Regions from separate parts of the Exiguobacterium sp. s133 genome, predicted to be linked through region 3. Evidence: riboswitches for the same ligand, from Rfam matches in the RefSeq annotation. Region 3 holds a riboswitch; each other region holds the start of a gene.

Region 1 (2,251 bases), on a different contig from region 3:
CGGACGCGATCGTCGTCGTCAAAAGTCGGGTTTCTCACGCAGCAGCGGCACATGTTCTCGTGCAAGCAAAAAAGCACGATATTCCGTTTGCGATTGAACGACTCGATGGACGACGCTCTTTGTATACGGCGTGCCAGCAACAACTTGAAAAAGCAATGGTCCAACGTTTACTAAAAGACGAGCGTTAAAAAGTGAAACCTCCTCAAAAATAAACCGTAAAGAAAGGTAGCACTTATTTTTGAGGAGGATCTTTCGATGTCAAAACAATTAAAATTAGCAGCGCGCGAGTCGTTGCAGGGACGATGGGGCTTCATGGCATTAATGATGTTGTTGTTCTTAATCATTCAAGGCGTTCCGAACGGATTTGCGTCCTCACCCGAAGAGGATTTCCAATTTATCGACTTGATTGGTATGCTCTTGACGGTGTTGACCTTACCGGTTGCAATGGGATGGTCATGGCTCACCCTATCTGTCGCCCGAGACGAGCAGACGAAAGTCGCCGATTTGTTTGAGCCGTACAAAATGTTCTTGAAAGCCATTGGAGTGTCAATCGTCCAAACCTTTTTCTTAGGGCTATGGTTCTTACTTTTCATCATTCCAGGAATCATTAAGTCATTCTCTTACATGTTGACGTATTACATCATTCGGGACGAACCATCGATTGGCATCCTTGATGCCATTACGCGTTCACGCCAAATGATGGATGGACATAAAAAAGAGGCGTTTTTCCTCGTCCTTTCGTTCATCGGTTGGTTCTTGCTCGGAATTGTTACGATCGGAATCGGTTTCCTCTGGATTGGCCCGTACTTCAGCGTCACAATCGCGAAGTTCTACGATCGCGTGCGTGGGGAAGAAGTTTCGACGACTGGTCACCGGACAGCCATGATGGATGCAAATCACAATGACTCACCGTTCGTATCACCAGAATGAATTGATTTTGAACAGCACCATACAAAGCAGGGATTGCCATCTTAAACCGATGTGCAATTCCTGTTTTTAGCTTCTAGACAAAGAAGTATCAAGAAACAGAGTGATTTTCCAAATGTTTTTTAATTCCGATAGGAAAAGAAGGTTTAAAGGTTGCTTTACTCTGCTAAAAGATGTACGCTAATTTCAATTATTCTTATCACGAGAAGTCGAGGGACTGGCCCGACGACACTTCAGCAACCCCGCATGAGCGGAAGGTGCTACTTCCAAGAGGAATTTATTCCTTTGAAGATAAGAGCTGACAGTAGACATTCGTCGCTCTTTTCTAAACGAAAAGAGCGATTTTTTATGCAAAAAGGGGGCACAGGGGATGGAATACGGATTTTGGTTACCAATCTTCGGGGGTTGGTTACGAAACGTCGAGGAGGAACAAATGCCAGCGACATTCGATTATGCGAAACAAGTCGCACAGACGGCAGAACGGATTGGCTTTTCTACGACATTGATTGCAGAATTGAACTTAAACGACATTAAAGGAATAGCCGAACCGAGTCTTGAGGCGTGGACGACGGCAGCGGCGATTGCGGCGACAACGGAACGGTTGGAAATCATGACAGCCGTCCGGCCCGGTTTTCATAATCCGGCGACGACAGCAAAAATGGCGGCGAACCTCGATCAGTTGAGTAACGGACGTTTTACGCTCAACGTCGTCTCGGCCTGGTGGGAGGAAGAAGCCCGTCAATACAATGGGATTTTTACAGCCCATGACGAACGATATGCCCGGACGGAAGAATTCGTGACGGTCATGAAAGGATTATGGGCGGACGCATCACCCTATAGTTTTGATGGGGCGTACTATCAGCTGGAACGGGCAGAGCTTCACCCGAAACCCGTTCAGCGTCCCGGAATCAAGCTCTACGCTGGTGGTGAGAGTGAGACGGGGAAACAGACGATCGTCAATCACTGTGATGCCTATGTCATGCATGGAGGAACGGTCGATGAAGTCGCGACGAAAATTACGGATATGAAAACCCGCCGCGCGGCGACCGGGAAGCAGCCGCTTGCGAGTTTCGGACTGGCGGCCTACATCATCTGTCGCGAGACGGAAGAAGCGGCGCTCGAAGAATGGCACCGGATTACGAACGTTAAAGAAGACGGTGCCGGATATGCCGGGTATGACGACTTCGTCAGTAAATCGCAACTCGAACAACAGGTCAAACGAAATGACTATTCGGTCTCAAACCGGGGACTGCGTCCGAACTTGATTGGGACGCCGGATCAAATCGCAGAACGGATTCTTGAATTTGAAGCAGTCGGCGTGACA
Region 2 (2,251 bases), on a different contig from region 3:
TGAGATTTCTGCCATCCCCATCAATCCGTCAGACATCGCGAGGACAAACCCACTTACTCCGAAACTACCGTCGATCATTCCGATGATGCCTGTCAATAACGTCCCGCCGAGTAAGACGAGAATGACGTTGACACCAAAGAGTGCGAGCGCGATGACGGAAAGATACGGAATCAGCTTATAAAATTCAAATGCTTTCGCTTCGACGACATCTCCGGAACCTGACACGAAAGCGAGTAAGATGACAGTGATGACGGCAGCAGGCAAGACGATTAAAAAGTTCGTTCTGAATTTATCACGCATGTTCGTTTTTTGTGTCCGGACAGCGGCGATTGTCGTATCTGAGATAAACGATAAGTTATCACCGAACATTGCTCCACCGACGACGGCAGCAGCGGCGAGTGCGACATTGACACCCGTCGCGTCATGAATCCCGAGTGCGATCGGTGCAAGGGCAGCGATTGTGCCGGTCGAAGTTCCCATCGCCATCGAGATGAAAGCGGCAATGATGAACAATCCACTCATTAAAAGAGACTGGGGTAGGAAACTGAGTGCAGCGTTGACGGTCGCATCAATGGCTCCGATTGCATTCGCTGTTCCAGAAAATGTGCCAGCGAGTAAAAAGATGAAGACCATGATCATGATGTCCGGATTTCCGGCACCGCGGGCAATCCGCTCGACGGTCTGGTTGATGTCTCCCTTAGATGTCGCAGCAGCAAAAATCAAGGCGATTAAAGCTGCAATCAAGATGGGGAATTTGTAAAAGTCGTTATAGAAGATTCCTGCACCGATGAATAATACAAGGAAAACGAACAAGGGGAACAACGCCCATTTGTTCGGCGTAACCGTTTCGTTCATGTGAATCACTCCATTTCTTCAGCATACAAAAAAAGACCCCTTCGCAAGAAAGAAGGAGGTCTTTACTGAAAAAGACGCTCTTCTTATCTCTCAAGCCATAGCTTGCTGGATTTGGCACAGTACGAATCAATCGTCCGCTGCCGAAACATCATTGGGCCAGTCCCTCCGTTTCTCGCGATAAAAAGAAGTCATTTAGTTGTTTAGTCGTTGTTTAAAACACGTTTATTACCCTAACGTATCTTTTAATGCTTGTCAACTGTACCTTACTGCAGTGCTTGTTTGAGCGTCGTCACGTTTTCGTTCATCAAATCAAAGTACGATTGATCTTGTTGATCTTTTGCGACGGACTCGAGGTTATGAATCGTAATCGATTCGGCACCGATTTCTTTTTGGATGACACGGGCGACCTTTGGCGACACCGTCTCTTCGAAGGCGATATAGTTTAAGTCATGCATCTCTGCTTCCTTGACGATGGCAGCCAGCTGTTTTTGGGACGGTTCGTCAGACGGTGAAATACCGGCAATCGGCAGTTGCGTGAAACCGTAACGTTCCGCCAAGTACCCGTATGCGGCATGCGTGACGAGAAGCTCCTTTTTCGAACCGGAGTCAACAGCTTTTTGTAAATTTTGGTCGAGTTCATCTGCTTGTTTGTTAAAGAGTGCGAGGTTTTTATCAAACGTTTCCTTCCGGTCAGGTGCTTCCTTTGCTAACGCGGTCGTAATCGAGTCAGCCATTTTCTTGGCGTTGTTCGGGTCGAGCCAAACATGCGGATCGTATTGTCCATGATCGTGCGACTCTTCTTCAGCCTCGTGATCATCATGGTCATCGTGTGCGTCTTCTTCGTGCGTATGAAGCGAAGCGGAAGCTTCGAGTAAGTCGATATTTTTACTTGTCTCGACAAAACGAATGGAATTACCGGCTAAACTTTCCTTAATCTTTTCAGAGTACGGCTCAAGGGTTGTGCCGGTAAGTAAAAATAGATCGCCTTTCGCAATCGTCGTCAGTTGCTTCGGAGTCGGCTCATACGAATGCGGGTCGGCGCCAGGGGGAACGATTAATTCGACCTGGACGTCCTTTCCGCCGATTTCTTTGGCGATGGCTGCCGTGGCGAACGTCGACGTATAAATTTGCAATTTACCGTCTTCGTCTGAATTTGAAGTCGATGAGCCGCATGCGGCGAGCAGACTGGCAGTTACTGTCGCGATGGTTAACGCTGGAATGATTTTTTTCATATATGAACCCTCCAAGATAATTAAAACGTAATTGTTCCGATTTGGACTTTCTAACTATATCCGACGGAAATTAAAGCGTCAAGTCGGAATGTTGTGAAGTTCTAGTTCAAAATAAATCGGGTAAGAGAAGAGTAGAAGTGAAATCGGAATGAGCCTTGGAGGTG
Region 3 (2,251 bases):
CCCAGTGCCTGGCGGAAAGCGATGACTCCGGCCGCAGCACCTTGCGGATGACCGTGGACACCGCCTCCGGCATTGATGACGGAATCGACGCCGAAATCACGAACAAGCTGGGCGACGAGACCCGGGTGGATTCCGGCGGACGGGACCGGGAGAATTGTTTTGGTCTCACCGATTCGGGTCGCTTCGACGGCAATCCCGCGGGCCAAGTCTTTGGCGAGGGCGACATTCCCGTACGGCGACGGGAACAGTGTCAAGTCGGCACCGGCAATCCGCGGCAACGTTCCGAGCAGGACCGGGGCGGCAATCCCGTACTCGGGACTGGCGATCAAGGCACCGCTCAACGCCGGATGATTAAAGATCGGGACCGGGATTTCCGGATCGGCTGCCAGTTCCCGCAAGACATCAAGCCCGTATGTAAACGTGTTGAGCAGGAGGGCTGTCGCTCCGGCTTCGACCAGTCGTTTCGCCTGCTCTTTCAAGCGGAAGACCGGACCACTCAATGTAATCGCATAAAGGGCCCGTTTACCGGTCCGTTCATAGTGTGCATCGAGGACTTCCCGTCCAATCCGCGCCCGGTCGAGTGCCGGTGTCAGCGGATTGTCGTATAAGATTTCGTCATCCTTGACGAGATCAATCCCGCCGGCGAGCTGGGCTTCCAGTTGTTCCCGTAAAAAAACGAGATCCCGTCCGATGACGCCTTTGAAGATGCTCATCAACAGGGGGCGATCATGGACTTGGATCAATTGGCGGACGCCCTCGATGCCGAATTTAGCACCGGGGAAATCCGGTGTGAATGAAGCGGGAAGCTGAAGATCCGTCAGTTTGATTTGACCGTCGAGTGACAGCTTGCCGAAGACGGTCGTCAAAATCGCCGAAAAGTCTCGTGAGACGTTGTGTTCCGGATAACGGATCGTGACATACCCTTTTCCGTCGTGTTCTTCCGTATGGACGACTTGTCCTTTAAAGGATTCAAGCTGTTGTTGTTCCAAGTGATTCAAATCGGTCCATGAGCCGACCGTCAGACCGAGGGCGATTTGCTCTGCCCGTTTTGGTAACTGATCGGTCACGCCGAGTTGGTAAGTTGCGGTAATGTACGCCATGATCGTCGTCTCTCCCTTGTTAAAAAATACAAAAATGGTCCCTCGTCAATGACAAGAGACCATGAAAAATTGCGCGTGGACTCTTATCTGTCAGCGTGTTAGCTGCAAGAATTAGCACCGTGCCAACTGGTCGGTTGCTGCGACATCATAGGGCTCGTCCCTCCGTCTGCTCTTGATAAGAATTGGATGAAATTGTGAAATCTAATTGCAATTTTTACATGAGATGGACGTGATGTCAAATAATTTTTTGAAAATTTATTTTTTTTGAAATCCGCTTCTATAGATGGCGGTCTTTTAAATGGTTTTTCACTAAAAATTGGAATTGACAGATGATTTAAGACGGGCGTAATATTCGAATCAACATCGAACACAACAACCACATATGACTCTTATCGTGAGTTGGCAGAGGGAATTGGCCCGAAGACGCCGCAGCAACCGACCATCCGGCACGGTGCTACATCCAACAGACATTCGTCTGAGAGATAAGAGGACGGATGATACCCCGCGCCTCTTTTCTATGACGAAAAGCGGCGTTTTTTTGTGTAGAAATGAAGGGGGAAGCAAGATGGCATATCAAGCATTTACAGAACAAGACGCCATTAAACGTGTCCGGGAACTCGGACTCATCGGACAGGAAGAAGCGACGGCAGAAGAAATCGGCGACGGCAACTTGAACTTAGTCTTTCGGATTCAGGCAGGGAAAGAACGTTTGATCTTGAAGCAGGCATTACCTTATGCAAAAGTCGTCGGGGAAAGCTGGCCCTTGTCACTCGAGCGGGCCTGGATCGAACAGTTGGCACTGAAGGAATTCGCAAAATACGCGACGCCATTCGTTCCACGGGTCTTTCATGCCAGTCATGAAGAAGCGTATACGGTGATGGAGGACTTGTCGCACCTGCAAATCGTTCGGACGGGATTGCTCGCCGGCGAAACGTATCCGCTCCTTGCAGAACATGTCGGTTCTTACTTGGCGCGGACGTTATTTTTCACGTCAGATTTTGCGCTCGGTCCAGTCGGAAAAAAGCAGGTCGCACGTGACTATTACAACCCGGATTTATGCGACATCACGGAAAAGTTAATCTTTACGGATCCGTTTTACGACGCGGAAACAAACAACATCGAGAGCGGCTTGGAAACAGACGTACAGCAGC

Evidence for each region. Region 3 has a riboswitch for S-adenosylmethionine ahead of KNP96_RS11060 (2,3-diketo-5-methylthiopentyl-1-phosphate enolase). Riboswitches for the same ligand answer to the same signal wherever they lie in the genome.
Region 1: it holds a riboswitch for S-adenosylmethionine, as region 3 does, so the genes downstream of both, KNP96_RS09875 (LLM class flavin-dependent oxidoreductase) here and KNP96_RS11060 (2,3-diketo-5-methylthiopentyl-1-phosphate enolase) in region 3, are expected to answer to the same signal.
Region 2: it holds a riboswitch for S-adenosylmethionine, as region 3 does, so the genes downstream of both, KNP96_RS15240 (Na+/H+ antiporter NhaC family protein) here and KNP96_RS11060 (2,3-diketo-5-methylthiopentyl-1-phosphate enolase) in region 3, are expected to answer to the same signal.

What each region holds. Positions count from the first base shown of each region.
Region 1 is NZ_JACSMK010000006.1:83,107-85,357, reverse strand. It holds gene KNP96_RS09885 (DUF2325 domain-containing protein) at 1-188, shown strand, start outside; gene KNP96_RS09880 (DUF975 family protein) at 256-930, shown strand; SAM riboswitch class I at 1,121-1,225, shown strand; gene KNP96_RS09875 (LLM class flavin-dependent oxidoreductase) at 1,298-2,251, shown strand, end outside.
Region 2 is NZ_JACSMK010000014.1:14,571-16,821, reverse strand. It holds gene KNP96_RS15240 (Na+/H+ antiporter NhaC family protein) at 1-855, opposite strand, end outside; SAM riboswitch class I at 936-1,039, opposite strand; gene KNP96_RS15235 (metal ABC transporter solute-binding protein, Zn/Mn family) at 1,119-2,087, opposite strand.
Region 3 is NZ_JACSMK010000007.1:134,907-137,157, forward strand. It holds gene KNP96_RS11060 (2,3-diketo-5-methylthiopentyl-1-phosphate enolase) at 1-1,100, opposite strand, end outside; SAM riboswitch class I at 1,181-1,282, opposite strand; SAM riboswitch class I at 1,487-1,589, shown strand; gene mtnK (S-methyl-5-thioribose kinase) at 1,666-2,251, shown strand, end outside.